4 regions of the Aliiglaciecola sp. NS0011-25 genome follow, and region 1 is predicted to be linked to each of the others. Evidence: predicted binding sites of a transcription regulator. Region 1 holds the regulator's gene; each other region holds the start of a gene.
What was found. Region 1 encodes sigma-54, which starts transcription at its own class of promoters, with help from an activator protein. Its sites were predicted from a motif close to GTTGGCACGNNNNTNGNNT; they were not measured.

Region 1 (7,733 bases):
AAATTAATCACGCTATTTAAATGAATGATAACAGTATAGATTATGGGGCGTTATTGACTAACTGCTTCGATTTGTAACAAAGCGTAACGCAAAACGAATTGTATCTGTTGTTGTGGCTATAATATTTTAGATAACACCTATTCAGCCTTGATATAAATTGATAGGTCACAATATCTTGATCAAAGATTGTAAATACAAAGTAAAGGTCCGTTTAGATAAGTAAAATTATGGCTTATCTGAGACGATAAATTATTATTGTAAAGTCATTAGGAATTACATATGTATTTTGCGATAATCATATCATTGTTTTTTAAAGAAATAGTCAAGTGATATTAGAAATCCTTATTTTTATAGCCGGTCTAGCTGTTCTTAGCTGGAGCGCCGACAAATTTGTTTATGGTGCCTCAGCACTTGCCACCAACATTGGCGTTTCGCCCATGGTTATTGGATTAACAATAGTTGCCATGGGCTCATCTGCGCCTGAAATAGTTGTCTCAGCGACAGCATCTTTAAATAGTAACCCTGATACCGCTGTCGGAAATGCCATTGGTTCTAATATTACTAATATTGCCTTGGTACTGGGTATAACCGCGATATTAAAGCCATTGATGGTTTCAAGTAGTACGATTAAGCGCGAACTTCCTGTTCTGTTATCTGTGACTTTGTTGGCCGTTTACTTTTTAGCAGATGGTCATTTAAGCTTTATTGAAGGTTTAGTGTTAATCGCTTTATTTGTGTTTACGATTGGGGGGTTAACCTGGATATCTCTAAGTGCTGAAAAAAATGATCCATTGCACACAGAAACCGCCGATGAAATTCCCCGCGATGTACCGCCATCAAAAGCTATTTTTTGGGTTGTTTTAGGGCTTATCTTCCTCCCCTTGAGCGCGCACTTCATGGTTGACTCTGCTGTTCATATCGCAAGATACTTGGGAATGAGTGAATTACTTATTGGGTTAACCATTATAGCGCTCGGTACTAGTTTACCGGAATTGGCAGCCTGTATAGCCGGAGTATTGAAAGGCGAAGACGATCTCGTATTAGGCAATATCATTGGTTCAAACATTTTCAATATTCTTGCCGTATTGGCTATGCCAGGACTTATATCCCCAGGAATAATAGACGAAAATGTCGCCAATCGAGATATGTACGCCATGTTATTCGTGACCGTCTTACTTATTTTATTTAGTTTTAATATCCGAGGCACAAGGCAAATAAACCGTTGGGAAGGTGTAGCCTTCGTCGTTTGTTATCTAGCCTATTGCGCATTCTTGTTTATTTAAATAAAGCGAATTAACTATGTCTTCAGATTATATCGCATCGGCACTTAAGGTATTAGAAATAGAGTCTAAAGCGATTCTACAGTTGCAAGAATATATTGATGAAAGTTTTGAAAGAAGTTGTCAAATCATTCAAAACTGTAAAGGAAAAGTGGTTGTTTGTGGCATGGGAAAATCAGGTCATATCGGCCATAAAATTGCCGCCACGCTAGCCAGCACTGGCACCCCCGCCTTTTTCATGCATCCTGGGGAAGCTAACCATGGTGATTTAGGGATGATAACCAACCAGGATGTATTGTTGGCTATTTCTAACTCTGGTGAAACGGCGGAGTTACTGAATTTAATCCCCGTGGTTAAACGAATGGAAGTCCCGATCATTTCAATGACAAACAGTACTACCAGCTCGTTAGGTAAACACTCTGATGAAGTACTGTGTATTAAGGTAGAACAAGAAGCCTGTTCGTTAGGGTTAGCACCAACCGCCAGTACGACTGCAACTTTGGCAATGGGTGATGCATTAGCTGTAGCATTATTAAACGCCAGTGGGTTTACCTCCGCCGATTTTGCGCTATCTCATCCAGGTGGAAGCTTAGGTCGTAGGCTGTTATTAACAATTGCAGATATCATGCATACAGGTGATGAGTTACCCTTAGTGAAATTAGATCAAACCGTGCGCAATGCTTTGTTCGAAATTTCTCGAAAAGGGCTAGGAATGACAGGAATAATAGACGAGACTGGCAAGTTGGTTGGGATTTTTACAGATGGTGACTTGCGCCGCATCCTTGATGATAGGATTGATATACACTCAACCCCAGTTTCTGAGGTAATGACAGCTAACAGCAAAACGGGTCGACCGGAAATGTTAGCAGTTGAAGGACTTAATTTGATGGAGAAATACAGTATCAATTCAATGTTTGCAGTAGATCATGAAAATAAGCCAGTTGGCGCATTAAATATGCATATGTTACTAAAAGCCGGAGTTGTTTAGTGTCAATTATTGAAACCCTTTATGGTCCAGTTAATAACCATTTCATTAATAAGCTTAGTAAAATTAAATTACTGGTGTGTGACGTAGATGGCATCTTCTCTGATGGCAGCATTTTTATGGGAAACAATGGTGAAGAACTTAAAGCGTTTCATACACTTGATGGCTATGGCGTAAAGTCAATGTTGGAAATTGGCATTGATGTGGCAATAGTCACTGGTCGCCAGTCCGCCATTGTGGAAAATAGAATGTCAGCCCTAGGCGTGTCTCTGATCATTCAAGGTGTCGAAGACAAAAAGACCGCAGTACATAAACTCAAAACGGGATTAAACCTAAAAAAAGAGAATATCGCTTCAATGGGTGATGATATGCCTGATGTAGGTATGTTTGAACAAAGCAGTGTGTCTATCAGTGTTCCTAATGGCCATCCATATGTGAAATCAGTGGCAGAATATGTCACTAAAACAACTGGTGGTGCTGGCGCAGTGAGAGAAATCTGTGATCTAATTTTGTTTGCCAACAACAAATTAAATCGTATTTACGGTAGTAGTGTATGAATCGTATCACCCTAAGCATTGGCATCTTGTTTGTGCTAGTCTTGATGGTATATGTGCCAGGGTGGATGGGTTCAGATCCAGAACAGACAGATTCTAGTAATGAAGATTCCTGGCAGCCTAATTATCAGGCGAGGAATATGCGCAGCACTCTTTACAATGAAAACGGCGAAGTGAATCATCAGGTATTCGCGCTTAAAATGGAACATTATCAAATCCTAGGCTTCACTTTATTCAGCCAACCTAAATACACCATCTATGTTTCCGATGAGCAAACGCCTTGGCATGTAGAAGCTGAGGAAGGCACGCTGTATGAGGATAATCGAATTCAATTAGAAACTGATGTAGAGATTAGAAGCCTCGATGAATCGGGATTTGTGCAAACAATCAGAACCCAGTTTTTAGAAATTAATTTAGTCGATAAAACAATGATGTCTGACGAACCGGTTGAGATAAACGGGAAAGATTTCATTGTTAAAAGTAACGGTTTTGTAGCAAATTTAACTACACAGGAATATGAACTTAAAAATCATGTGCAAACTCAATATGCGCCGCGTTAGCGCTTTATTTATTAGCTTAATGTTCAGCGCCGCTATTATTGCCGGTGAGAACGATTTTAGCTTGCCAATCAAAGTTGACTCAAAGTCGAATTTTTTTGATGGCAAAACCAAAACGTCGATATTTAGAAAAGACGTCAAAATCACCCAAGGTAGCCTTGAAATTTTGGCTGACGAAGTCGAGGTTATTGCGGGTTTAGGGGAAGGTAAAGAAGTTTTTATTGCCCGAGGTAAACCAGCAAAATACAGCCAAACCCTCGATGATGGCAGTAATATTAGCGCCGCGGCCAATGAAATTAAATATGAAGTATCGAATCGTACTCTGACACTCAATGGTGCAGCCGAATTAAATCAGGATAGTAGCCTTGTTAAAGGTGAATCGATTCAATTTAATATGGAATTAGAGCAATTGATAGCAGAAAGTGACGGCAACGCAGAAGGCGGTGTCACTGCCATTTTCCAACCCGAAAGCATTCGCAATCGGCAAACTGACGACACTAAAAAAACTGAAGAAGAGCAAGACAAGTTGCAGGATGAAAAACCTTAATGGCAACGTTAAAAGCGACCAATTTAGCGAAGTCTTATAAATCTCGGCAAGTGGTGCGAGATGTAAGCATTGAAGTTTCTACTGGACAGATTGTTGGCCTGTTAGGTCCCAATGGTGCTGGTAAAACGACGACCTTCTATATGATTGTTGGGTTAGTGCCACTCGATAAAGGCGAGATTTATATTGATCAGACCGAGTTAACCTTACAACCCATGCACATCCGTGCACGAAAAGGAATTGGTTATCTTCCTCAAGAATCATCTATATTTCGTAAGTTAACCGTTTACCAAAATATCATGGCAATTTTGCAAACCCGAAAAGAATTAAGTTCTGATCAGCGAGAAGAGCAAGCGGATGCATTATTGGATGAATTCAATATTAACCATATTCGTAACAGCCTTGGCATGAGTTTATCAGGCGGGGAGCGCAGAAGAGTCGAGATCGCTCGTGCATTAGCGGCCGCCCCTGAGTTTATTCTATTGGATGAACCCTTTGCTGGTGTTGACCCGATTTCAGTAAACGATATAAAAAAAATAATTCAACACCTACGCGATAGAGGTATTGGTGTATTAATAACTGATCATAATGTGCGTGAAACGCTAGACGTGTGTGAAAAAGCGTATATTGTGAGTCATGGTGAATTGATAGCTTCTGGAACCGCAGAAGAAGTTTTAAATAATCAACAAGTCAGAGATGTATACCTTGGCGAGCAATTCAAGCTATAGTAGAGGTATGTTGTTTTTAACCAAAGCTTTGTGGCTAAACAAGTAAGAATAAAAAAACTAAATGAAACCCTCGTTACAATTAAAATTCAGCCAGCAACTAACAATGACGCCTCAATTGCAACAGGCTATACGTCTATTGCAATTATCAACGCTGGATTTACAACAGGAAATACAGGAAGCGTTAGAATCGAATCCACTTTTAGAAGTAGAAGACGGTTCAGATATCCCTACTGGGGATTCCGCTTTAGCAGACAGTAATGACAAGTTCTCAGAGGAGACGGTATCCGCAAGTTCTGATTCCATGGATACAAACGAGGCATTAGAAAAAGCAGATATCCCAGACGAATTACCCATAGATAGCACATGGGACGAATATATCAGTGCCTCCTCAGCCCCCGCCTCAATAAGCGGTGGTAGTGGCGGCGATGACGACCAAATTTTCCAAGGTGAAACAACCGAAAATATTCAAGATCACCTATTGTGGCAGATGCGCTTAACGCCTTTTTCTGAAGTTGATACTGCCATAGCAATCGCAATTATCGACTCTATTGATGAGTCTGGTTACCTCACTATCAGCACCGAAGATGTTCTTGCTAGTCTCGACCATGAAGAGGTTGAACTTGATGAGGTGGAATGCGTTTTAAAACGTATTCAAATGTTCGACCCTATTGGTTCAGGCTCAAGAAATCCGCAAGAATGTTTAATGGTACAAATGAATCAATTTGCACCTGACACCCCTTGGTTAAATGAAGCTAAGTTATTAATCAGCGAATATGCTGACTTATTAGGCAGTAAAGATTACCGAACTTTAATGCGTAAAACTCGTCTAAAAGAAGACGAATTACGAGAAGCTATGCGGTTATTGCAAACACTCAATCCACGCCCTGGTAGTTCATTGTTAATCGGTGAATCTGAATACGTCATTCCAGATGTTTCAGTGATGAAGAAAAATGGTCGTTGGCAAGTTGAGCTAAATCCCGATAGTTTGCCTAAGCTGAATGTAAATCAGCAATATGCGGCAATGAGCCGGAACGCTAAAAACACCAGTGATAGTCAATTTATTCGGTCGCATATGCAAGAAGCCAAGTGGTTTATAAAAAGTCTAGAGAGTCGTAATGACACTTTACTCAAAGTCGCAAACTGCATTGTTCAGCAGCAGGTTGGTTTTTTTGAGCATGGACCTGAAATGATGAAACCAATGGTGTTAAATGATGTCGCAGAAATGGTAGATATGCATGAATCAACTATTTCCCGTGTTACCACACAGAAATATATGCATACACCTAGAGGAATTTATGAACTTAAATACTTTTTCTCCAGCCATGTAGCAACTGATTCTGGAGGAGAGTGTTCCTCAACGGCAATTCGCGCATTAATTAAAAAACTCGTCGCAGCAGAGCTTCCTACCAAGCCTCTTAGCGACAGTAAGATTGCTGATCTACTGGCAGACCAAGGTATTCAGGTCGCCCGTAGGACAATAGCAAAATACCGGGAGTCTTTATCGATCCCACCGTCTAACCAACGCAAGAGCCTGCTGTAGGCTCAACAACAGAAGGAATACGCTAATATGCAAATTAACCTTACTGGCCATCATGTAGAAATTACAGATTCTTTGCGAGATTATGTAGACAATAAATTTACAAAGCTAGAAAGGCATTTTGATCATATCAACAATGTCCATGTCATTCTTAATGTCGAGAAGCTTAATCAAAAAGCTGAAGCGACAGTTCATCTTAGCGGAGGCGAAGTATTTGCAACCTCAGAGCACAACGATATGTACGCAGCAATTGACGGATTGATAGATAAGCTTGATCGACAGGTAATCAAGCACAAGGAAAAAATTAAGCGTCATTAACATATATTAGATTAATTAATGGAAATTAAAGACATCCTTTCCCCTGACTGCACAAGTTGTGCAGTCCAGGGGACAAGTAAAAAACGAATTCTTGAAACTATCAGCCTGATAGCGGCAGAAAAAATCGATGACATTGATCAGACAACGATTTTAAATAGTCTGGTTAGCCGCGAAAAGATGGGCAGCACAGGAATCGGGAATGGTATTGCATTGCCACACGGTAGACTGTCGGGTTTAAAGGATGTGGTCGCAGTTCTAATCACCAGTGATCCTTCTATCAACTTTGACGCTGTGGATAATTGTCCTGTGGACATATTTTTCGCAATTTTAGTACCTGAAGATAAAGCCGCCGGACACCTGCAAACCTTAGCAACCATCGCGACAAAATTAAGTGATAAGGAAATTCTGAAACGTATTCGTCGTGCAGAAGATAATGCTCAGTTATACGAGGCAATCGTTGCATGAAACTGATAATTATTAGTGGCCGCTCTGGTTCAGGAAAGTCTATTGCACTGAGGTCTTTAGAAGACTTAGGTTACTATTGTGTCGACAATATCCCAGTTAACCTATTACCGACTCTAACCCATACGGTTATGGATGAATATGACCAAGTGGCCGTGAGTATCGATGTTAGAAACCTTCCCAAGGTACCTGGTGAATTAGTCGAAATTCTTGATTATTTGCCTGCCACTTGGGACATGACCATAGTCTATTTAGATGCCAGTGATGACATGCTGATAAAACGCTTCAGCGAAACTCGTCGACTGCATCCGTTATCTCGTCAAAACAAATCTCTTTCGGATGCGATTCAGGCAGAGGGTCAACTGTTAGCCCCTATTGCGGAACGCGCCGACTTATATCTAGATACAGACAAACTTTCGGTGCATCAATTAGCTGAATTGGTTCGAGAGCGAATTCTAGGCAAGAAAAGCTCTAGGCTAGTTTTGGTATTTGAATCCTTCGGTTTTAAATACGGCATTCCTAAAGACGCCGATTATGTATTCGATGCGCGATTTTTACCTAACCCACATTGGGAGCCAGACTTAAAGCACCTCAGTGGATTAGACTCTCCGGTCGAGATATTTTTAGGCTCACAGCCAATAGTGACGAAATTTATCTGGCAAATTCAAAATCTCATTTCAACTTGGCTTCCTCATCTAGAAAGAAACAATCGTAGTTACGTGACAGTAGCAATCGGTTGTACTGGAGGCCAACATCGCTCAGTTTATG
Region 2 (7,733 bases), on a different contig from region 1:
AAGTCCTGCTAGTTGAGAGCTTAATTTTTCTAATTCTTTTGCGGCATCGTCACTTAATTGATTTTTCGCTAATAACCAAGCTTTTAATAACATTCCAGTCGGATCGCCGGGGGTCTGTTGCAAAATTTCGTCCAATAACTGCTTGGCTGAATCTATATCTTGGTTTTGCAGATAAGCACTTACTAACGAACGTTTTATAATAGGATCATCAACGTCAAGTGCGTAACTCTGTTTATAGTAAGTTATGGCTTCTGGCATATCTTTTTGGAAAAGATACAAATCTCCTTTGATACGCAATGTTTGAGCGTTGGTGGGTTCTAGCGCAAGTGATAATTCTATGTAAGACAGAGCTTTGTCAAACTGCTCATCTCGTATTTCAAGTGACGCAAGCGCATTGAGTGTGCGTATATTGGCTGGATCATTCTTTAATGCTAATTCATAACCTTTGCGTGCAGCGTCGATATTTTTAAGGTTTAAGTGGGCGGTGGCGACAATAATTTGCCAATCGTTTCGGCTCTTAGGAGTGAGGTTATTGAATTGACTATCAATGATTTTTTCGTTTTGCTTGGTATAAAGCCAAACCTTACCGAGGGTATCTACTATTAAACTGGGATCTGCTCCCATGGCTAATGCTTCTTCGAGTACTTCCTCTGATTCATACATATAACCACTGATTAACAGTACTTTACCCATGAGTATTTTAGCGGGTAGGCTATCTTCGTTTTGTTGTAAGCTGTTTTTCAAATGGATATAAGCAGTTTCAAAATCTTTATCTTCAAATGAAGCCAGAGCTTTTTCGTAAAATTCACTGCTGGTTTGTGCGATAACCTGGCTACTTACTAAAAGAAAAGCAGCTAAGGACATTTTTCTGGCCAGTTTCACCACGTATGATCTCTCTATAATTATGTAACTATGAATTGCTATCATTTTGCATTACAAGATACCGCAAAGCGCACATACTTTATACTGTTAGCGGATAAATTACTGCGCACTGCTGCGTTGATAATGTCAGATTTTAGACATAAAAAAAGACGGCGAACCGTCTTTTTGTCACAATATATTTGTCTAGACTGACATTTTACGTCTGAATATTGCTGCCACACCCGCTAAAAATAACGCAAATGTTGCTGGTTCAGGAACTTGTGTTTGACCTTCACCTTTGCGGGTTGTGATGTTTTTCAGTTTAATCGCATCATAGTAACTGTCTTCCGCATTGCCAGAAAAAACAGAGTTATACACACCCACTAACCAATATTTTGATTCAAAACCTGGGGCAATGGTTGCCGTGTTTGTGCCAATGTTGAACTTGTCGGTTTGATATCCCCAACCTTCAGATAACAAATCACTCCACTTGGTATCCGAAGAAAATGGAGTAGTACCGAGATCTTTCGTACCAGTGTAACCAACGATACTGACATCTGAATCATTACTATACCAACCGGCTTGAACGCTGGTTAACTCTACAGCAGTATCAAATTCAAATAACACCATGTCATAGTCACGCCATCCGTCGTTACTACCTTTGTTATCTATCGCGTGATGCGGAGAAGAGTCACCTTCATCGTTATTCACTGCACCTAGACCTGAACTGTAACGTTTTAACTGGGCGCTCTCAATGTACGGGTCTCTGTCATAAGAGACATTGCTAGAATTACATTCTGGACCAGAGAGACAGTCGTCGTTGCCGCTTGATGACCAAGCACTTACCGTCATACCAATAGTGCCAGAAGTATAGCTGAGTGAATTAGAACCCCAACTTCCACCAGAACTGAAATTCCAATTCTGAGTTTCATACGTGGTCGTGCTTGCTGAAGCAAAACCTGTGACCGCTAATGCGAAAAATCCTGCTAAAACTTTATTAACCATAACTAATATTCCTACATCTTCCAACCTAAAGGCCGAGACCTTCACTGGAATGAGTTAAGCAAAAAACAAACCAACTATTGTAAGTGTATTGTAAACAACAGCTTAAGTGCTTTTTCGGTAATATTTCCCCAGGTCAATTTGTCTCCCTGTAAAAATAATGGACAGTAAAAAACTTACCTGTTTCCAGATGGCGACATGGTAAGATTTTATCGTTCTAATCTTTCTCAAAGCCAGTATACCGCGAGATTAAAGGGAGTTATGTATGACTTTCGTAGCATAGGTATTTTGAGATATAAGCGTTTACTTATAAAGGAAATGCTCAAATAGGAAACATTTTTCAAAAAGAAACAGTATATTTGCGCAAAGAAGCGTTAAAATTAGTCCGTGCAAGGGTGTGTATGATTTTGAGCTAATTCAGGATTATGCTATCTTGTGCGCTCATTTTGAAGGGGGAATAATGTCGGATTCTAAACGTAAAGGTATTTATTTGTTACCGAACTTGCTGACAACGGCTGGTCTGTTTTCGGGTTTTTATGCTGTAGTCGCATCGATGAACGGTCGATTTGAAGCCGCGGCAGTGGCGATTTTTGTGGCCATGATATTTGATGGCCTAGATGGTCGAGTTGCGCGCATGACAAATACCCAAAGCGAATTTGGTGCTGAATACGATTCTATGGCCGATATGGTGTCTTTCGGAATGGCGCCGGCTCTTGTTGCTTACAATTGGGGCTTAACCGATTTAGGTAAAGTTGGCTGGTTGGCTGCCTTTATTTATGTGGCGGGTGCTGCATTAAGACTGGCAAGGTTTAACACCCAACTAGGTGTGGCGGATAAACGTTTTTTCCAAGGCTTAGCAAGTCCCGCTGCGGCTGCATTGGTTGCCGGAATGGTCTGGGTTGGCGTTGAATACGACGTCGATGGCAAAGATTTCGGTCTAGTAGTTGCTGTGTTAACGGGCTTAGCTGGATTATTAATGGTAAGTAACTTCAAATATAACTCGTTTAAAGAAGTTGACTGGCACGGCAAGGTACCTTTTGTTGGACTTTTAATTGTGATGTTAATTTTCATCATTGTTGCCACGGCGCCTTCTTTAGTGTTGTTTATAGTGTTTGCCCTCTATGCGTTAGCAGGACCTATAAATACGTTTCGAAGTGTTGATAAAGTGCGCCTTGAAGATGTAGTTGGGGATCGTGAAGAGTCTGATTGTGATTTCGACGATACACCCAAAAAATCGACTGAAGACGATAAATAATCGAGCAACTAAGTGTCAAAAAATTTAACGATCTCAATAGGCTTATTTTGTTACGTAATAATAAATTACTGATTCATATAATAAAAATAAGTTGGTTCAGTAATTGCTTTACTTAATTGCTGAGGTCGCACTGTTTAGTTTGTGACCGAAATATAACAATAAAAATGAACGAAATCGTTTAAAACAATAATAAGGTTCACTAGTATGAAGTATTTGAAAAAAGTTTTGCTCGCAACAGGTCTTATTGCCACTACACTGGGAATGTCTCTTTCAGCAAATGCTGGCGCAATTATTCAACAAGATATCTATGCAGATGTTTTGTACTCTGATTTTAATCCATATGGCATTGATTTAGGTCCGCAGATGATTGGTACTGTTACGTACAATACTGAAGACGCGGATGGGGCCGGTTTTTTAAGTACAGCAGAAGTTAACTTAACGCTAGGCTCTTTGTCTTTAACAATGGATGACAGCGAATCTGTTCAGTTTGATCAGCCCATTGTTGCTGGAATCAATCCTTTTGATCCCACTGCTGGTCTAGACTTCATGATTGAAGTTTTTAACTTGTTTGGCGACATGCCAGATTACGTTTTGACGTTAGATATCGGTAATTATGAAGGTTTAGTTACAATTGATGAGATTGTTTATGACATAAATGGGGATGTTGAAGAAGTATTCTTAGATGCGCTAGGCTATACAACACTTGGCGCCGTAACATACGTTCCAGAGCCTTCAGCATTAGTTCTTATGCTTGCTGGTTTAGGTTTACTAGTACGCAGAAAAGTGGCTGCTAAGTAAATTTATTCTCTCGTTTTAAAAAACCTGGCGTCAGCCAGGTTTTTTTATGTCTGTTAATATATTCACCTGTATACCGATTTGTCCTATTTCTGCTTTTTTGTTGATTTCCATTATTTTATTGCGGAGCAGTTTAATTTGTCCTCAGGCTTATTCACTAAGCGTGATAGAGCGGAGTAGAGTGGCTTTAATTTCGTAAACTCATTTTCTAGTAAAGAACGTCAATTTACAGTCATTTCAGTTTTGGCGCGCTTGTTGCAATTCCACATATTATATTAATAACCGTCAAAAATTTGTTTATGGAACTTGCAGGTTACCTCAATCGGGTAGACAAAAATCAGGTAAAAAGCTTTATGAATGGGGTCGGCGCTCCAATCGTAGTGCTAGCCATAATGGGCATGGTTATTCTGCCGATGCCGGCATTTCTATTAGATATACTCTTTAGTTTCAATATTGCATTATCACTTATGGTGATTTTGGTATCTGTGTTTACCAATAAGCCCGTTGATTTTGGTATTTTTCCTTTAGTACTGTTAGTTGCCACTGTATTACGCCTTGCCTTAAATGTCGCTTCCACGCGAATTGTCTTGTTGGAAGGGCATGAAGGTGGAGATTCCGCTGGTAAAGTAATACAGGCATTTGGGGAAGTGGTTATTGGTGGTAATTACGCTGTGGGTATAGTGGTGTTTGCTATCCTACTGATTATCAATTTTAAAGTGGTAACTGCTGGTGCAGGACGTATTTCAGAAGTAAGTGCTCGTTTTACCTTGGACGCGATGCCCGGTAAACAGATGGCGATAGATGCCGATTTGAACGCCGGTTATATTGATCAAGATGAAGCCAGAAAAAGACGTTCGGAAATTACCAGTGAAGCCGATTTTTACGGCTCAATGGACGGTGCTTCTAAATTTGTTAAAGGTGACGCCGTTGCTGGTTTGTTCATTATGCTTATCAACATTGTTGGTGGTTTATTCATTGGTATTATTCAACATGACTTAGCCTTTGGCGAAGCCATTGAAATATATACGATTTTAACCATTGGTGATGGTTTAGTTGCGCAAATACCTTCGTTATTACTTTCCGTGGCTACGGCGATTATTGTTACCCGCGAAAATGACTCTCAAGAAATGGGTCAGGAAATGAGACGCCAACTAGGTAACCAAAAAGCGCTTTATGTTACCTCCGCGATTTTATTCGTGATGGGTATAGTGCCAGGTATGCCACACATAGCATTTCTTGGTTTTAGTGCATTTGTAGCGGCAGTTGCTTACTACAATTTCTGGAACGCCAAGAAGCAGGCTGCTGAACCGCAAGTATTGGAAAATACGCCGGAACAAAGCCAGCCGCAAGAGATTAAAGAGCTTGGTTGGGATGATGTGCAGCATGTCGACACCATAGGTTTAGAAGTGGGTTATCGCTTAATTCCTTTAGTTGATAAAACTCAAGGTGGTGAGCTTCTCACCCGGATTAAAGGCGTTCGTAAAAAATTGTCTCAAGAGTTGGGATTTTTAATTCCACCTGTGCATATCCGTGACAACTTAGATTTAAACCCCAATAGCTATACCATTTCTATGCTAGGAGTTACGGTTGGGGATGCCGAGATTAGTCATGACGATGAATTAGCGATTAATCCAGGGCAGGTTTTCGGAAAACTAGAGGGCAAGGCAACACGAGACCCAGCCTTTGGTTTAGAAGCCGTTTGGATCCGCCCTCAACAACGTGAACACGCACAAACTTTAGGGTACACAGTAGTAGATGCGGCAACAGTGGTTGCTACACACCTTAGCCAGTTACTAACTAATAATGCGTATCAGCTACTTGGACATGAAGAGGTTCAACAACTCCTCGATATGTTAGCTAAAAACAGTCCTAAGTTGGTTGAAGGTTTGGTACCGGAAGTCTTGCCGTTAAGTACAGTGGTAAAAGTATTGCAAACCTTGCTATATGAAGGCGTTCCTATTCGAGATATGCGCAGTATTGTGCAAACGTTATGTGAATATGGTCCTAAAACTCAAGATCCTGATGTGTTGGTATCTGCCGTTAGAATATCGTTAAAACGTTTAATCGTGCAGGAGATTAATAACAACGAACAAGAGTTGCCGGTTATTACCCTAGCACCTGACTTGGAACAAATGCTCCATCAATCTTTACAAGCTGGTGGAGAAGACGGCGCCGGTATTGAACCTGGCTTAGCTGAAAAATTACAAAACTCGTTGTCTGAAGCTTCGCAACAAAGAGAATTAGAAGGTGAGCCAGCCGTATTATTAACATCAGGCATGCTCAGACCTGTGTTATCAAAATTCTTCAAACATTCAGTGATGGGCTTGCACGTTTTATCTTATCAAGAAATTCCAAGTGACAAACAAATTCGAATTGTAAGTGCTGTGGGTCAATAAAATGGCGCAGACTAATTTATATAAACTAGACCAGATGCTTCTTTGGGGGGCAATGTGAAAATTAGACGTTTTATCGGAAAAGACATGCGCGATGCGCTTAACCAAGTAAAAAAAGAACTTGGCGGTGATGCGGTCATTATGTCCAACAAGAAGACTTCGGAAGGAATCGAAATTGTTGCTGCGTACGATCAAGCAAAACCTGAAGCTGTTACGGAACCTAATCAACGAATTAAGCATTCTGGTATTAATAAACAGCCAACTGCAACTGCGCATCCTGGACGACAAGCTACTACAGCAAACTTTAATCAACCACAAAGCCTGCGAGCAGCACAACAAAAAGTGCCGAGTCTGAGTGAAATTATTGGCGACTCGGGGCCAGATAGCCTGCGTGAGTTACTCGAAAAACAAGCCGCCGCAGCCGTGCCAACGTCACAAAATGAAGCTAATAGTCATGAGGTAAAAACGGCACAGGCTGAAGACGTTTCGAATTCTGCCATTAGTGAAATAAAAAATGAGTTAAATTCGCTGCGCAATGTACTTCAATTTCAAGTTTCTGGTTTGCTAAAACAACAACGTCAAAGTGCTCATCCTATGCACGGGTATTTAACCTCAAGACTGATTGAAATGGGCATTAGCAGTCACATTGCCGATGACATAGTCTCTTATACTCCCGAAAACGCAGATGAAAGGCAGGCTTGGTTATTTTTACTTAAACTATTGTCTAATCGTATCCAAACCACTGGCAATGCTATTCTGGCCGACAAAGGTGTTGTTGCATTAGTTGGTCCCACAGGGACAGGAAAAACCACAACCATAGCCAAATTGGCGGCCAGAGCAGCGCAAAAGTATGGCGCTGACCAAATCGCGATGGTAACAATTGATTCCTATCGTATAGCGGCGTTTGAACAATTGGCGACTTATGGAAAAATTATTGGCTGTAACGTAAAAAAAGCGCAAAATGCGGAAGAATTGTCAGATATACTCTTCCAACTGCGTAACAAGCGATTGGTTTTAATAGATACTGCAGGTTTTGGTCAAAGAGATTCTCGACTAATCAAGCAGTTAGATACCTTAAATCAGCATTCATGTGCTAATATCAAGAAGTATGTTGTGATTCAAGCCAATGCACAATACAAAGTGCTGCAGCATACTTTGAGTGCATTTAGCAATATTGATTTGCAGGGATGTATTTTAACCAAGCTCGATGAGAGTTATAGTCTCGGAGAAGCGTTAAGTGTGGCAATTGAACATAAGTTAGCCGTTAGTTATTTGACGGATGGACAACGAGTCCCTGAAGATATTAAAGTTGCAGACGCAAAGTTTTTAATCTCTGCAGCGGCTAAGCTTTATAAAAAATATGGTTTGATTCATACTGCTAAGCCAGAACTAAACAAATCGGCATTAGCAATATGATTGACGACCAA
Region 3 (7,733 bases), on a different contig from region 1:
TGAACATTGGTTTCATAAGATTTTGACGCTGACATCATGTCTGCCATTTCCTCAACCACATTCACATTTGGCTTGTAGATATAGCCATTACTGTCTGCCATTGGGTGACCTGGGCTGTATTCGATTTGCAGTGGCTTTTGGCTTTCAACAATACCTAATACTTGTACACCTGCGCCTTGAGATTGTGACTCTGTTGCACGTTGCATTTCGGCAGCAAAAACAGGATGGCGAGCCTTGTATGTGGCGTCATAACTACTACTGACGCTATTTGCATTGGCAATGTTACTGGCCGTTGTATTCAATCGAACACTCTCTGCAGACATGCCAGTGCTTGCAATATCCATAACTCTAAATAAACTCATGCGCCTTGCCCTCCAGCTAGTGCTTTTTTCATACCTTTAATCTTGCCAGTCAAAAATTGGATGCTTGCCTGATAGCGCATTCCATTTTCCAAAAAGGCATTACGTTCAGCTTGCACCTCTACCGTATTACCATCACCAGTATCAGGTTGTAATGGAATTCGAAATTCAATACTTGCTTGAGATTGCATTGAACCTTCAAAGTGCTTTTCATGGGTACGTGTCATATTTTGCTGACGATCTTGATTTGCTGATTGCATGGCTTTCTGAAAATCTACACCACGGGCTTTGTATCCTGGCGTATTAGCATTTGCCAAATTTCCAGAAATAACTTCCATAGTTTCGGTTCTAACCTGCATTGCTCGGTCGTGAAGTCCGGTTAATTTATCAAGACTGATTGCCATGTTGTTCTCATCTTAAAAACTCGCTTGTGAGAAATTTAGCAAGGGTTATGCCAAGACATAGGGAGGTGGATACGGATGAACCGTGGATATTACATAACAGTATGTATTAGTTAGCTTTTTTAATATAGAACAGACCGGGATTATTGCGCACCAAAGTGAATAATTGATTCAATTCAGCGATAGATTCAGATGCGCCAAGAAATAAAGCCCCATCGTTTTGCAGGCAAGCGGCAATTTGTTGCAGTATTTTCCGCTTATTGTTTACAGAAAAATAAATCAGCACATTTCGACAAAAAACCACGTCAAATCGGCCTAGCCCAGAATAACTATTTAGTAAGTTCTGAGGTTTAAAATTCACCATAGAGACGATTTCTTTATCCAATTGCATGTGGTTGTTATCGACCGCTTTAAAAAAACGCTCTTTACGTTCCTCCGACAAACCTCTGCTAATCGAAATACTATCAAACTTGCCGGTTTTAGCCCGCTGAAGCATATCAGTTGAGATATCGGTAGCAACAATCTCCACGCCTAACGGGAAGGCTCTAGGATTAGCTCTTTTATATTCTTGAATACACATTGCAATGGAAAATGGTTCTTGCCCGGACGAACAAGCTGCGCTCCAAATTCTCACTTTACGCTTTGCTTTAGAAAGCTCAGTTAACAATCTATTAGATAGAATTTCGAAGGGGTATTTGTCACGGAACCACAAGGTTTCATTAGTAGTCATAGCATCAACGACTTTTTCCCGCATCTTGGGGGAATGGCCGCTATACGCGATCTTCAGTAACTCAGAAATACTTGCCAAGTTTTCTTGGCGAACCAAGGGTCCTAGGCGACTATAAACTAAATAGCTTTTTTTCTCATTTAGTACAATACCGCACTGACGCTCTAAAAAATGCGTAAACTCTAAGAATTCGTGCGGCGCTAATTGATCTAATTTCAAACATTAATTTCCGTAGGTAAAGTAGAGCTTTATTTGTTAAACCATTTTTGCACAGCTGACGCTAGCTCATCTGGGTGAAATTTAGCAATAAAGTCGTCTGCTCCAACTTTTTGTACCATTGCTTGATTAAATACACCGCTTAAAGAAGTATGCAATACTACTTTGAGTTTGCTTAGCTCCGGTGTGTTTTTGATCTCTGCAGTAAGTGTATAACCATCCATTTCCGGCATTTCTATGTCAGACACCAACACACCAACTTTATCGGTGACGTCGCCAGTTTCTGCGGCAATTTCTTTTAAACGATTAAGCGCTTCAAGTCCATTTTTAGCCACTTCAATGTTTAATCCCAACGCAGCAAGTGCTTTTTTAACTTGGCTTCTTGCCACTGATGAATCATCAGCGATAAAGATAATTTTATCATTTGCAGGAGATTCTGACATATTTAAATCCGCTGCTAAATCTTCACTGACTTCAGTTTTTAATGGTGAGATTTCATTTAGAATCTTTTCCACATCAAGAATTTCAATCAACTCATCATCAACTTCCGTCACTGCAGTCAAATAACTTGCTTTCCCGGTACCTTGAGGAGGAGGCATAATTGCATCCCAATTGGTATTGATGATACGTTCAACTGAGCCGACTAAAAAACCCTGCACTGAACGGTTGTACTCAGCAATTATAATAAATGCGTTGCGAACGTCTTCTATTTTTCTGCCGCCGGTTGCCATACTCAAGTCAATTACTGAGATCGTTTGGCCACGAATATGAGCAACACCTCGAATTAACTTATTTTGCTTAGGTATTGAGGTTAACTGGGGGCACTGCAATACTTCACGCACTTTAAATACATTGATGCCAAATCGCTGTCTGCCATTCAATCTAAATAGCAGCAATTCAAGTCGGTTTTGACCAACAAGTTGTGTGCGTTGATTAACTGAGTCAAGAACTCCCGACATATACCACCCCAATTAAATTTAAAGTAGGCACAATTGTTGCGTTGTCCCTATTAGAAAACCAAGTTTAACTAATTTTAGCGCCAAAAATCGTATTTGTGACTGAATTTTGACGTTTATCTTTGTTTGCTTAACGATTTAATAAGCATAGACAAAACGGCGGCACCTGAACATGAAAATATCGTTAATTCGTACAACTGGTAAGTTATTAAGTGTTTTCTTCAGCGCCTGTTTAACTCTCAACAGTGGTTTCGCTGCGGCGTCCAGCGACACTAACCCTGCTCACCAACAACTTAGTCAAGCAGTAGAAAATTACGTTAATACGCAGCTGAGGCATATAGCTGCACCAAGTGATGATAACTTGCTAGTAAAAGCGATGCCATTAGACGAAAGGATAGTCATTCCTGATTGCCCTACTCCATTTACCATATCGGCTAGTAAAGAAGCGCTAGCGCAAAGTAACATAACGGTGAGAACCAGTTGTGAACAAACGAATTGGTATTTATATATGATGGTAAAAGCCACTCGCGTGCAACCCGTAGTCGTGCTCACCACCTCGGTCAGTCCTGGCACTGTTTTAAATGAGAATGATGTTAAAGTTGTGATGCTTGATAAAAACCTAATAAGAACGAGTACCTTTGCCGATATCAGCACTGTGGTAGGCGCTCGAATGAAAAAAAGAAGTCGACCTGGCCAACCCGTAGTCCCCGGCCAACTTTGTTTTGTATGTAAAGGAGACAGTATTCTGATTACCGCTGATACTGGTGGGGTAAGCATTAAAACCAAAGGTATAGCCCAACAGGATGGTAACCTTGGCGATACGATTGCGGTGAAAAACAGCAAGTCGAATAGAGTGGTGCATGCACAGGTGGTGAATACCCATCAAGTAGTGGTGCAGATTTAGTATAATTAGCGTAAACTATGGGTTATTACATCTGGTTAGCGCAGATTTGAGCTTATCTAAATAATATTTAATTTTTTTCTACATTTAGCTAAAGGTCTTTAAGTTCCGGCCGATAAGATAAGTGAGGCAAATTAGGTATTCGAGGTCATTATGGCAATTAACAATATAAATAGTGGAAATCAAAAGCCACAACTTGAGAATCAGAGGCTGAATCAACAGCAATCTCAGAGTCAAGCGACTGCGCAATCTGCTGCTCAGCAATCTAAGTCTGCAGAAGCGCCACGTCAAGATTCAGTATCACTCACGCAATCTGCTCAGCAGCTTAGCCAGGTTCAAAAGAAATCTAGTGATACACCTGTCAATCAGGAAAAGGTCGACAAATTGAAAAAAGCCATACAGAATGGAGAATATCGCGTTAACCCTGAAGTATTGGCGCAAAAAATTAGCAAACTCGAAGCTCAAGTTTTTGGCATTGAAGATTAGAATTTGATGCCAGATTGGTTTAGCTTCTCAAAATAAAAGCAAAGCTAAATGAAAAACCTAATTGCCCTCCTCCAAAAACAGAAACAACAACTTGATTCACTTATTTTATTGCTTGAGTCTGAGCTGCATTTAATCAGTACGCGAGACGCTGAATCACTCACTTCCGTTATCAATGAAAAATCGGAATTGTTAGAATCGATTGCCAGCACTGACAAAAGCGTTGAGCAGGAAGTTGAGAAACAACCTGAAGCAACATCAGAGCAAGCTGTAACAGACTTATTTGATCAAATTAATCAATCTTTGTCCCAATGTAAATTCAGAACCGAGATCAATCAAAAAGCGGTAGAACAAGGTCAGTTGCGCTTGCAACATCTTCGCACTTTGCTTTTAGAATCCCGAGCTAAAGAAACCATGACTTACGATAAAAGCGGCAAACCTAAAGGTGGTTCTTCAGGCAAGAGTGTGACCGTTTAAAAGTTCGTTATCAAAGGAATAGAGTTTAATAATAACGAACTTTCTTCACTTGTTTCGGCTTGGCAGTACTCAGATATAAATCATGCACTAGGCTAAAATCCAACTCCAACTCTGTGGCATAAGAGTCATTGCCAATGGGGTAGCTTTTTACTACTCGCGCACCGCGGATCACACCTTGAACACTGGCCATTAGTTGAGTATCAGTGAGCACAAGATTAGCCAAAGACTGTTCACCGTCAATTTTTTGTCCATAAACCTGCTCAGTTAGTTCACGGTAAGCATCCAGTTTCGATGCTTTCACTGCCATTAGTACTTTCGCTGAACGGTTACTTCCCCGTTGAGCATCTATTGGCGCATAGCCGATAGAGCGAATAACAGGATAAGAATCAGGTTCGATGGTTTCCCACTCAACTTGTTTGTCTATGATGTTTTGACAACCGATTAATCCGGCTAGACATCCCGCAATCACAAAGGTATAAATTAGTTTCATATTTTTCTCAGTAGTATCTTTACAGCGCATTGTTAAGCTGCATTCGGCTTCAATTGATAATTCAAAACCATTTCAAACTGTCTTCAAGATTTTTCACTGCAATATTTGTTCCTTATCACAAAAAAATTGAGACCCAAGTAAGTAGACCAACTGTGATAGAAGAAAATTGGTTACTGATTAACCGCCATCTGAAAACAGGTACAAAAGATGCATTACCTGATTTACTAACTATAGTAACTAAATACGTAAAAAGTGGCTACGCATGCAAATACACACGTTAAAGCCGTTTTGAATTTAAGCGTTAATTGGATATTTTTTGAAATGAAGCCCATAAACTGCCAAATTTTTTCTGTTAAGTTAATCACTTTGTTCTGTGCCTTTTGCGCAGCACTCTTTTCTGCGCAGTCGTTGGCAGCTTGGTTCGAGTCCAGTGGTCAAGCGGCAATAAGAAACGGCAATATTGAGTTAGCGCGGCAAAATGCGACCCAAGAAGCAATTAAGCAAGTATTGTTATTTGCCGGAGCTTCGGTACACAGTGTGCAAAAAATGGCAAACGGCGTATTGCAAAATGATGACTTAACGATTCGCGCCAGTGGCGAAGTCAATAGTATTGAACTAATAGATGAAGTTTTTAGAGATGGCTATCTCACAGTTTCCTTGCGGGCAGATATTTTCCCTCAAAAAAACACATGTCAATCATCAGAATACCCTAAAAGTATAGTTACCACTTGGCACCCAATAGACAACCGAGAACAAGCCACTACCGGCAATCTATTTGAAATAGGTACTAAGTTGCCAGAAGTACTTCAACAAAACTTCGAAGACTTCGCACAGCAATCGAGTATTCAAACCATATTACCTTTCTACTATGCGCAACAACCGCTTTCAATGATCAACGATGCAATGGTACTAGCCAAACAATCAAGCTCTCAATATGTGCTAACTGCCACCGTTAAAGATCTAAGTTTAAACAATGTTAACCAGTCTAAATGGCAATTTTGGAATAACCCTACACCAATAAGAAATTTCAGTTATCAAGTTACCCTTTATGACGGTTACACTGGTACCTTGATGTGGCAGAAATTATATTCTTCAAACGCGCCATGGGACTTCGATACTCATCAGAGTGTCGACATAAATAGCGGCCTGTTGTGGCAAAGTGCTTACGGTGTGGCAATTTCCTCAATCATGCAGGATATTGCGATTAACGTTGACGAAAAGTTAGCTTGTTCGCCTACGTACGGACGCATAATACAAGTAAGAGGTGATCAACTAACCCTCAATATTGGTAGCAACCAAGGCATTCAAAACGGTGATGAATTCACCCTATTTCAGCTGCAACAGAAACACAACCCTCAGGGCCAAACCTTTACCCAGTTTAATCTACACCCTACCCCAGTGAGAGTTGTGAGTGTTTCGCCAGGGACTGCGGTTGCGGTATCAAAAGACGGTACTTTACTGGCCAATATTCAAGCCAATGATTTTGTTTCCAAACAATAAATTAGGGGCTTGCGATTAGATTATTGATGTCCTTTTAAGCACATCGAAATTGCTATTCGATTTCTCATCAAAAACAGGTAAACCCAGACTTGTCTTAATACTGCCAAATTTAGTATAGTCTTGCCCGCTCTGATGTTGGAACATGTCCCCTTAGCTCAGCTGGATAGAGCGACCCCCTCCTAAGGGGTAGGCCAGAGGTTCGAATCCTCTAGGGGACGCCATTTGATTAGAATGTTTATAAAGGGGGAGTTTGTTATCGTTAATCGATAACCATTTGCGCTTGGCAAAACCAGAAGTTAATTAGGTCTTTCATTAATGCGACCAGATCAAAGTAGTTGTTTGGTTTGGTTAAATAGGCGTTACTGCCCAGAAAATAACACTCTTTGATATCAATTTCAGAATCAGACGTTGTGAAAATTATAACCGGTATATGTTTGAGTCTTGGATCTTGCTTAATTTCTGCCAGCGCTTCTCTCCCCGATTTACGCGGCATATTTAAATCTAACAGTATCAAGTTTGGCAGCACTTCAGCGCTATTAAGCACCGATATTAGCTCTTCGCCATCTTGCGCAAACTTAATTTTATCCAATGTCAGATTATTTTCAGTTAGCGCGTCACGGATCAGCTCTTGATCATCCAAATCATCTTCCGCCACTAAAATGTAACTGACCGCTCTAAGTTTTGTCGCTACTGAACTTATATTATTCATGACTGGAACCTGTTTTCCCTTACAAAGGTCTTTGTTATTATTTTTAATCGCGAATATATCACAAGGTTCTGATTGTTAATAACGATAACGTACACTAGTTAATTTTAGGGTCAATAAGAGGCACGGTTATGAAAAATGTAGCGCCTTTTCCAAGTTCTGAATCTGCCCAAATTTTACCGCCATGACGGCTCAATATCTTTTTACAGATAGCTAATCCCAAGCCTGTGCCTTCATACTCTGACTTACCATGAAGCCGTTCAAACAAACAGAATATCTTTTGCATATGAATACTATCGAAACCTACCCCATTATCTTTGAACGCAATAGTCACAAATTTTTCATCTTTATGGGTGACATCAATATCAATTTTTGGCTGTGTTCCTTGTGAAGTAAATTTGATGGAGTTTTGAATTATGTTTTGTACCACACGACGTAATTGATTTTGGTCACCATAAACTTCGCCAATGTGAGCGGTATTGATAATCACGTCTTTTTCCGCGATTAACATTTCCAA
Region 4 (7,733 bases), on a different contig from region 1:
GGCGCTGATGTTGCCCTTGCAGTACTTGATGAAGGTGGTAATGCAGTAGATGCTGCCATTGCGGCCCAATTTGCTTTAGCGGTAACCTTTCCAGAAGCGGGCAATATTGGCGGTGGCGGGTTTATGACCATCTATTTTAATCATCAAACCGACTTTTTAGATTATCGTGAAATGGCCCCCGCGGCAGCATCACGTGATATGTACCTCGATAAAGACGGCAATGTGATTACCACACAATCGTTATTCGGCGCAAAAGCATCAGGTATTCCAGGTTCCGTTGCCGGCATGTGGGCCGCCCATGAAAAATACGGGAAATTACCTTGGACTCGTTTAGTTCAGCCAGCTGTTAGCCTAGCCAAAGACGGTTTTATTGTGCCTGAGAAATTGGCTGAAAAAGTGACTCGTTATATCGCTCGTAAAAAGGAAAATGGCATTGAAAGTAATTTTGAAGACTACTTCGCGGATGCCACTAAGTCAGGTATGTTGTTCAAACAGCCCGAGTTAGCTGCAACCCTTGAGCGTATCCGCGATCTTGGTGTAGATGGATTTTATAAAGGTGAAACTGCCGAACACATTGTTTCCTTTATGCAAAAAGATGGCGGTTTAATTACATTGGAAGACTTAGCTTCTTATCAAGCTAAGTGGCGCACACCGATAAGCTTTCCATGGCGTGGTTATACTTTGATCACCGCTCCACCACCGAGTTCAGGTGGTATTGCCGTTGCTCAGTGGTTAGGCATGATTGATGCTGTTATTCAAACCAATCCATTGCCTAAACAAAACTCTACGGCCTATTTGCACTTAGTCTCAGAGGCAGGTAAACGAGTTTTTGCCGATCGCGCCGAATACTTAGGTGATCCAGATTTTATCGATGTTCCGCAAACTGAGTTAATGCTCCCTGAATATATTCAATCCCGTGCAAACGACATTAACTTAACCGCTATCTCAGCCACCAGCGACATCAAACCAGGCTTACATGAGAGTGAGGACACCACACACTTTTCCATTGTTGATGGTTGGGGTAATGCCGTTGCCAATACAACCACTATCAATTTGAGTTTTGGGGCGGGTGTAGTAGCGGAAGGTGCAGGCTTTTTATTAAATGATGAAATGGATGATTTCAGTGCTAAGCCAGGCGTTCCAAACTTCTTTGGCGCAATTGGCGGTGAAGCCAATGCAATTGCCCCTTTCAAACGTATGTTATCGTCAATGTCTCCGACTATTGTGCTTGAGGACGAAACGGTGAAACTGGTAACAGGCTCACCTGGCGGTACCACCATCATATCCTCAGTTACCCAATCAATACTCAACACATTGTTATTTAATATGAGCGCCGAAGAAGCTGCAAATAGCCCGCGTTTTCATCACCAATTATGGCCCAAGGACACCATCAGAGTGCATCCAGGTATCAGTGATGCTACGTTAAACTCGCTGCAAGAAATGGGTTACATCATAAGCGAAGGTCGCTTTGGCGATGTACATTTGATTTTGCAAAAAGACGGCGAACTTAGTGCTGCCTCAGAAAAAAGTGGCAGAGGAAAAGCCAAAGTGGTATCTGCAAACTGATGCGTATTGAACCGCACTTGTACAGAGCGGTTAAGATTGCGAGGAGACTCTCTCCTCCTCGTGAACAGGATCTGGGATCAATAAACTCATCACAATGGCGATAACGCCGGCTGTGGTAATCGCAGAAGAAAATATATTTCGCAGCGCTTCAGGTAGTCCTTGAAGCGCATTTGGCTCCATTAACACCCCAAAGCCAGCGCCAAATGAAGTGGCCATAATCAGTGTTTTGCGTCTGTCGATAGGTTCACTTGCCAGAATTTTAATACCGGCCACCGCAATAGTGGCAAACATCACTAAAGTCGCGCCGCCCAAAACAGGTTTAGGAATTGATTGCAATACACCTCCAATTACCGGAAACAAACCTAACAACACCAAAATACCGGCGATATAAAACCCGACGTGTCGACTCGCCACTCCGGTTAGTTGGATTACCGCATTGTTTTGCCCAAAAGTGGTATTTGGAAAGGTATTGAACACCGATGCCAATGCAGAATTAACCCCATCGGCCAGAATACCGCCTTTAATGCGCTTTAAGTATTGTTCACCTTTGATGGGCAAACCACAAAACAAGCTGTTAGCCGTCAAGTCACCAGAGCTTTCCAGCGCCGTCATCAGATAAATCAGCGCAACGGGTAAAAACACCTCCCAATCAAAATTTAAACCGTATTTGAAAGGCACGGGTATGCTAAACAAAGGTTGTTCACCAATATGTTCCACCGAAACGATACCTAACCAGTAGGCCAGCAATGTTCCTAATCCCATACCAACCATGATGGCTGATAACCTAACCCATGGGTTTGACGAGACATTGAGTACAATGATAGTCACCAGCACAAAAATTCCAATATATAAATTTTGCGTATCGCCAAAAGTGTCACTACCAAAACCACCTGCAAGGTCTGTCATGCCGACTTTAATTAAACTAAAGCCAATGGTTGTGATCACAATACCGGTGGTGAGAGGGGTAACAATACGCCTCACTTTGGTAATAAATTGACTAATAACAACTTCGATAAAGGCTCCGAGCAAACACACCCCAAAAATAGTCGATAATACCTCCTCGTTGCTTCCCCCTTTGGCTTTGATTGCAAAGCCGGCTACTAAAATGGCACTAACAAAGGAAAAGCTTGTACCTTGTACAGCAATCAAGCCACTACCAATAGGGCCTATAGTTTTAGCTTGGATAAAGGTAGCCACTCCTGATACAAATAACGCCATACTCAATAAATATGGCAACTCAGCCTGCAACCCTAGAGTTCCACCTATTATTAAGGTTGGCGTGATGATCCCCACAAAACAGGCCAGAATATGCTGGGTTGCAGCGGTGATACTTTGCTTTTTAGAGGGAATATCGTTAAGCCCATAGAGCAGTTCAGAATTGGATTTCATTAATTTGCCTTAGGTCTGCCCGTAAATGAGAGTTAGAACTCGATGTCATTGAGTTTGATTTGTCATAGCCAAAACGAATGGGGTTGCGATGCAAGAAAATGACCAAAAGGTCAAGTTTTAAAGATTGTTAATTTTAAAGGCCTAGCAGCCAGATTAGGCTAATTGGACTTATCCCAAGCATAAATGATTGCACTAAAATGATGCGCTATAAGCTGGAATAAAAATGCACTTGCTAATTTGATAGTCGGGGTGAAGTGTTGAATTTCGCCGCAAAACCAATTCCTAATAATGCAAAACGAGTAGTTTCAGGTATAGCTATGACTGGCGTATCTGTGTTCGTTAAGGGCAACTAGCCCAGTGGTAAGAATAGATATGCGTCTTTGAATATTACCGCGCCAACACTAAGTGACTTTATGCTTTGATCTTAGCGAGTTGGGCTGACCAGATCGAGTAAGTCGCCGTTTATCACTTGGGCAGGATCATCATTACTCAATTCAGCGGTCAAACTGTCTAATTGCACGACTTTATATACACCTTGGTTAACCGCAGTCAATGCCGCATGACTCAATCCATTTGCGCTAACAGGTAAGCGTTTTTTATAGAGTAGGAATTTATCGCCTAACTTTAGTCCATTGTCTAAGCCCATATTGATGATCAATTTATGGTTATTTGTTCCTACAATTTGCGCAAAGCTCTGCTCACACTGAAGTTTATTAGCAACATCCGACACCGCGCCATTGACAGTGTTAAGTACTGTACGGCCATAGTCACTGCGCCAAAACAAACTGTTATTGGTATCTACATTGTAGTCATCACTGTACTCCCAATCCGCTTCACTATGGTAAGACTCTTGGAATATAATCGTATGCCGATAAACATCCAGTACATATACTTGAATCGTGAAATTGCGTCTTAAAGATACATCGTCTGAAAGCAATTCTTCTTTGACTTGTTCAAATAAACTGATATCGCGAATAAACCCAAACATGACAAACTGCCGTCCATATTCTTTGGACATATAAATGGCTTTGTTGGTTAATTCGTTAAGATGGATTTGGTCATAGGAGTTAACCCCAGTGAACGCCTTGTCAATCAGTCGTACCTTAGGACTGGTTTGTTCAGCACGCAATTGTTGCTCAATGCGTTTGCTTATTTGCTTACCGATATCAAAAATACCACCATGGCTAGCTTGCTGGGGTTTTAACACTTGAAACTGGGTAAGCAACACCGAGCGGTTGTATCCATCATGGGGACAATTGAACATAGGTGAGAATTCGACTCTGACGATAACATTAAATACATCTTCATTCACAGATTCACTAAGCACTTCTACTCGCTGAATTTGGCCTTGGGTGGTAATCACCGATTTACTGCTCACTAGTAGTCCATCTAACACCACATCTTCTGCAGAAACAAAACTGCCGTTTTTAAAAGATGCGTCTGCAACTGCATTTTTGATAGCTGTCACTCTTACGTCGCTAACGTCAGCACCGTCTAATTTGACCGTCGCCTCACCTTGTTGCCAAACAGCAAAGGCCCTAGGACAGAGCAGCAAAAGCACCAACAAGGTTGTGCAATTCAACATTTTCATCATAGTTACATTCATTTTTCAGTTAATTGAAAATGCCAAATAATTTATTGATTACTGACTCTTCTTGATTGGAGTGCAATTCGCCTTTGCCACTGTACTCAATGCGTGAATTCCCCACTTTAGAGGAAATAATAGTATTTGAAGCATCAATATCGGCGGTTCGTATTTCACCGGAAAATCTGACGTATTCTTGCCCAGTGTTCAGCGTAATCCACTTCTCGCCGGCAACCACAAGATTATTATTGGGTAAGACTTCTTTTACATATACGGTAATATCACCTTTCAAAGAATTAGATTGATTGGCTTCTGATGATGTATCGAACTCATTTTCTTCATTGTGTTCTATATTTAAGTCTGTTTCATCAATCTGGATAGGTCCAGCAGTAACATTCACAGGTCCTAACTCAAATCGACTACTTTTATCCCTTTGAAAATCGATGGATTTTTTTGACGTAGTTGACTCACTTAGTCGAACTAAAATCATGTCACCCACTTGGTATTTGCGGTGCAACTGATACAGGCTAGCGTCATCGTCTAGTTGAAAAAGTGATCCTGTGGGGACTGCTATAGATTCGACCCCTTCCATGCGGATAGGTCTGTAACTGGGATCATTGGGCATGATCTCTTTGTCTTTTTGACTAATGGCTCTTTGACTAACTTTTGGATTGGTTGGCAGGTTTTCGACAACTTCTTCTTCTACGCTAGGTGTTTGTGAACATGAGCAAACAACAAAACAGAAAAAAGAGATAAAGTGATACTTTTTCATACTCAAATATAACCTCAATTGCTATCTAAAGATAACAACATATTTATGATTAGAATTGCCTCTCACATGCCAAATTCTGAGGTTATTTTACCGAAAAAATAAATCACTTTAGTACCTTTACTAAAACTTTACACTAGCGCTTTTAATGTAAATAGAATTTCAGCCAAGTTGTTTAAGTATATGATACTTGGCTAAATTTTTGGCACGATTTTAGCCTATCAGCATCTACAAAACTCCATCCAAAATGCGTAAATTAAGAGTAGTCATTACCCATGAATGTCATAGATACATTGCAAAATAACTTAGGTTTAAGCACCGCCGTTGAAACACCTTCTGCAAGTGAATCCTCAGCAAGCTCAGAAGGAATCAATCAGGTGTTTGGTGGTTTAATGTCACTGATGCAGCAAAACGACAGTGATAACTCCACTGAAGAAAACGCCAACATGGATTCAGCAATTGACAGCATTCAGAAAAGTCTTTTTTCAGCTATTGGGTTAGATCAATTTACTGAAGACTCTTTATCTCAACTGACGTCACTAGATTCAATTGCGAACCTACAAACCTCTTTATTGAGTAGTCTCAGTGCCAACCTTTTCAGTAGTGCGACTGCCGCTATTTCTGCCGAGCCGGAAGTAAGCACCACTGACTTAAGCGCGTTAAATTCTGACACTACCTTGTTGGGTTCAATTCAAGATATTTCAAATTATGTAATAGGTGAAGATGGCTTAGGCATGGATGATTTTTTTGATACTATTAACATTCTAAATCACATTCCTATTGTCTCTGATATTTACCAAAATACATCCCATACCAGTGTGGATCCGGTATCTGAATTATTGGGTGGATTTGTTTATGGGGGGCCCATAGGGGTGGCGTTTGCCGCTGCCGATATGGCGATTGAATCATTCTCCGGCAAATCCATCTATAACAATGTAACAGACTACATGTTTGAAGATGCCGACAAGGAAACGATAGAATCAACGGTTTCTCAGGTGACCAATACAATTGAACAAGCGAATAAAGCGTATAGCTTTGTTTCTAGAAACTATTAGTAGGTAATAGGCCAAAAACACATGAAATTAAGTGGCAAAATCACGCCCACTTAAGGATAAAAAGCGATGAGCATGGGCAATTTATTGCCTGTCTAACAGCATTAAGATGGATCTGTGTGCAAGGGTTTAGCATTCAATCACAGCGAATTCGATTCACCGCTTGTTGCCATAAAGAATAAGCATGGTCCCTTTCTTGTTTAGAGAACCTTGGCGTAAATGTGTGTTCGCATCGCCACTGTGCACTCAGTTCATCTAAAGATTTGTAGATACCCGCTTGTAATCCGGCCAAATAGGCTGCTCCTAACGCAGTGGTTTCAGTAATTTCAGGTCTATCCACCTCTGCTCCTAAGATGTCAGCTAAAAAACCCATCAACCAATCATTCTTAACCATTCCGCCGTCAACTCGAAGGTTGGTTGCACGGGCACCATCACTTTCCATGGCTTTTTGCAGATCTTTTGATTGATAACACACTGACTGTAAACCTGCTGCGACTATTTCATTAATACCTGTATCACGGGTTAAACCTAAAATAGCTCCGCGCGCATCAGGGTCCCAATAAGGCGCACCCAAGCCAGTAAACGCCGGCACCAAAAATACACTATTGTTCGGACTGGCCATCTTCGCCAGCGATTCAGTTTCAGACGCCTCTTTGATTAGTTGCAAGCCATCGCGCAACCACTGAATCGTAGCGCCAGCCATGAAGATACTGCCTTCTAAAGCGTAAGTTGTTTCACCGTTTAACCGATAAGCGACCGTTGTTAATAGTCGATTATGAGATTTAAGCGGTGTTAAACCGGTATTCAACACCATGAAACAACCAGTGCCATAGGTTGTTTTTGCCATGCCCTTTTTAAAACAAGTTTGTCCAAACAGCGCTGCCTGTTGATCCCCTGCAACTCCTTGAATAGGGATAGCTTTGCCCAGCAATGTAGGATTCGTTTTACCAAACTCGTCAGCGCTGTCTAATACTGTTGGCAAGATTGATTGCGGGATATCGAATGTTTTTAAAAGTTGTGGATCCCATTGTTGCTTATGAATATCGAACAACATAGTGCGAGAGGCATTGGTTGCGTCTGTGTAGTGGCAGCGTCCTTTGGTCAACCGCCAAATTAAGAATGTATCAACGGTGCCAAAAGCAAGTAAACCAGATTCAGCTTTTTCGCGCGCTCCTTCTACATTGTCCAATATCCATTTAATTTTAGTTGCGCAGAAATAAGGGTCTAATAATAATCCCGTAGTGTCGGTGATATGCTCTACTAGCTGGGAATCTTCACTGAACTGCTTGCAGATTGAGGAAGTTCGCCGGTCTTGCCACACTATTGCAGGATACAGGGTTTTTCCGGTTTTTTTATCCCACACTATTGTCGT

Region 2: flhA (flagellar biosynthesis protein FlhA) is a predicted target of sigma-54. The motif match lies at 4,156-4,174, and genes of this name have one in related genera.
Region 3: flgA (flagellar basal body P-ring formation chaperone FlgA) is a predicted target of sigma-54. The motif match lies at 2,686-2,704, and genes of this name have one in related genera.
Region 4: ABWV72_RS01610 (flagellar basal body L-ring protein FlgH) is a predicted target of sigma-54. The motif match lies at 5,368-5,386, and genes of this name have one in related genera.

Annotation. Positions count from the first base shown of each region.
Region 1 covers NZ_BAABWR010000020.1:76,912-84,644, reverse strand. The annotation lists gene ABWV72_RS16740 (calcium/sodium antiporter) at 327-1,283, shown strand; gene ABWV72_RS16735 (KpsF/GutQ family sugar-phosphate isomerase) at 1,300-2,268, shown strand; gene kdsC (3-deoxy-manno-octulosonate-8-phosphatase KdsC) at 2,268-2,822, shown strand; gene lptC (LPS export ABC transporter periplasmic protein LptC) at 2,819-3,379, shown strand; gene lptA (lipopolysaccharide transport periplasmic protein LptA) at 3,366-3,923, shown strand; gene lptB (LPS export ABC transporter ATP-binding protein) at 3,923-4,648, shown strand; gene ABWV72_RS16710 (RNA polymerase factor sigma-54) at 4,710-6,188, shown strand; gene hpf (ribosome hibernation promoting factor) at 6,216-6,503, shown strand; gene ptsN (PTS IIA-like nitrogen regulatory protein PtsN) at 6,522-6,968, shown strand; gene rapZ (RNase adapter RapZ) at 6,965-7,733, shown strand, end outside.
Region 2 covers NZ_BAABWR010000016.1:44,196-51,928, forward strand. The annotation lists gene prsT (XrtA/PEP-CTERM system TPR-repeat protein PrsT) at 1-864, opposite strand, end outside; gene xdp1 (exosortase-dependent surface protein XDP1) at 1,066-1,866, opposite strand; gene pssA (CDP-diacylglycerol--serine O-phosphatidyltransferase) at 2,324-3,118, shown strand; gene ABWV72_RS14580 (PEP-CTERM sorting domain-containing protein) at 3,323-3,916, shown strand; gene flhA (flagellar biosynthesis protein FlhA) at 4,213-6,309, shown strand; gene flhF (flagellar biosynthesis GTPase FlhF) at 6,364-7,722, shown strand; gene ABWV72_RS14595 (MinD/ParA family protein) at 7,719-7,733, shown strand, end outside.
Region 3 covers NZ_BAABWR010000014.1:972-8,704, reverse strand. The annotation lists gene flgC (flagellar basal body rod protein FlgC) at 1-362, opposite strand, end outside; gene flgB (flagellar basal body rod protein FlgB) at 359-763, opposite strand; gene ABWV72_RS13095 (CheR family methyltransferase) at 870-1,706, opposite strand; gene ABWV72_RS13090 (chemotaxis protein CheV) at 1,736-2,662, opposite strand; gene flgA (flagellar basal body P-ring formation chaperone FlgA) at 2,832-3,563, shown strand; gene flgM (flagellar biosynthesis anti-sigma factor FlgM) at 3,714-4,046, shown strand; gene flgN (flagellar export chaperone FlgN) at 4,095-4,520, shown strand; gene ABWV72_RS13070 (LPP20 family lipoprotein) at 4,546-5,010, opposite strand; gene ABWV72_RS13065 (flagellar assembly protein T N-terminal domain-containing protein) at 5,332-6,510, shown strand; tRNA gene ABWV72_RS13060 (tRNA-Arg) at 6,655-6,731, shown strand; gene ABWV72_RS13055 (response regulator) at 6,770-7,219, opposite strand; gene ABWV72_RS13050 (ATP-binding protein) at 7,314-7,733, opposite strand, start outside.
Region 4 covers NZ_BAABWR010000001.1:356,375-364,107, forward strand. The annotation lists gene ggt (gamma-glutamyltransferase) at 1-1,566, shown strand, start outside; gene ABWV72_RS01600 (uracil-xanthine permease family protein) at 1,597-2,955, opposite strand; gene ABWV72_RS01605 (flagella assembly protein FlgT middle domain-containing protein) at 3,380-4,549, opposite strand; gene ABWV72_RS01610 (flagellar basal body L-ring protein FlgH) at 4,569-5,312, opposite strand; gene ABWV72_RS01615 (immunoglobulin domain-containing protein) at 5,585-6,364, shown strand; gene glpK (glycerol kinase GlpK) at 6,498-7,733, opposite strand, start outside.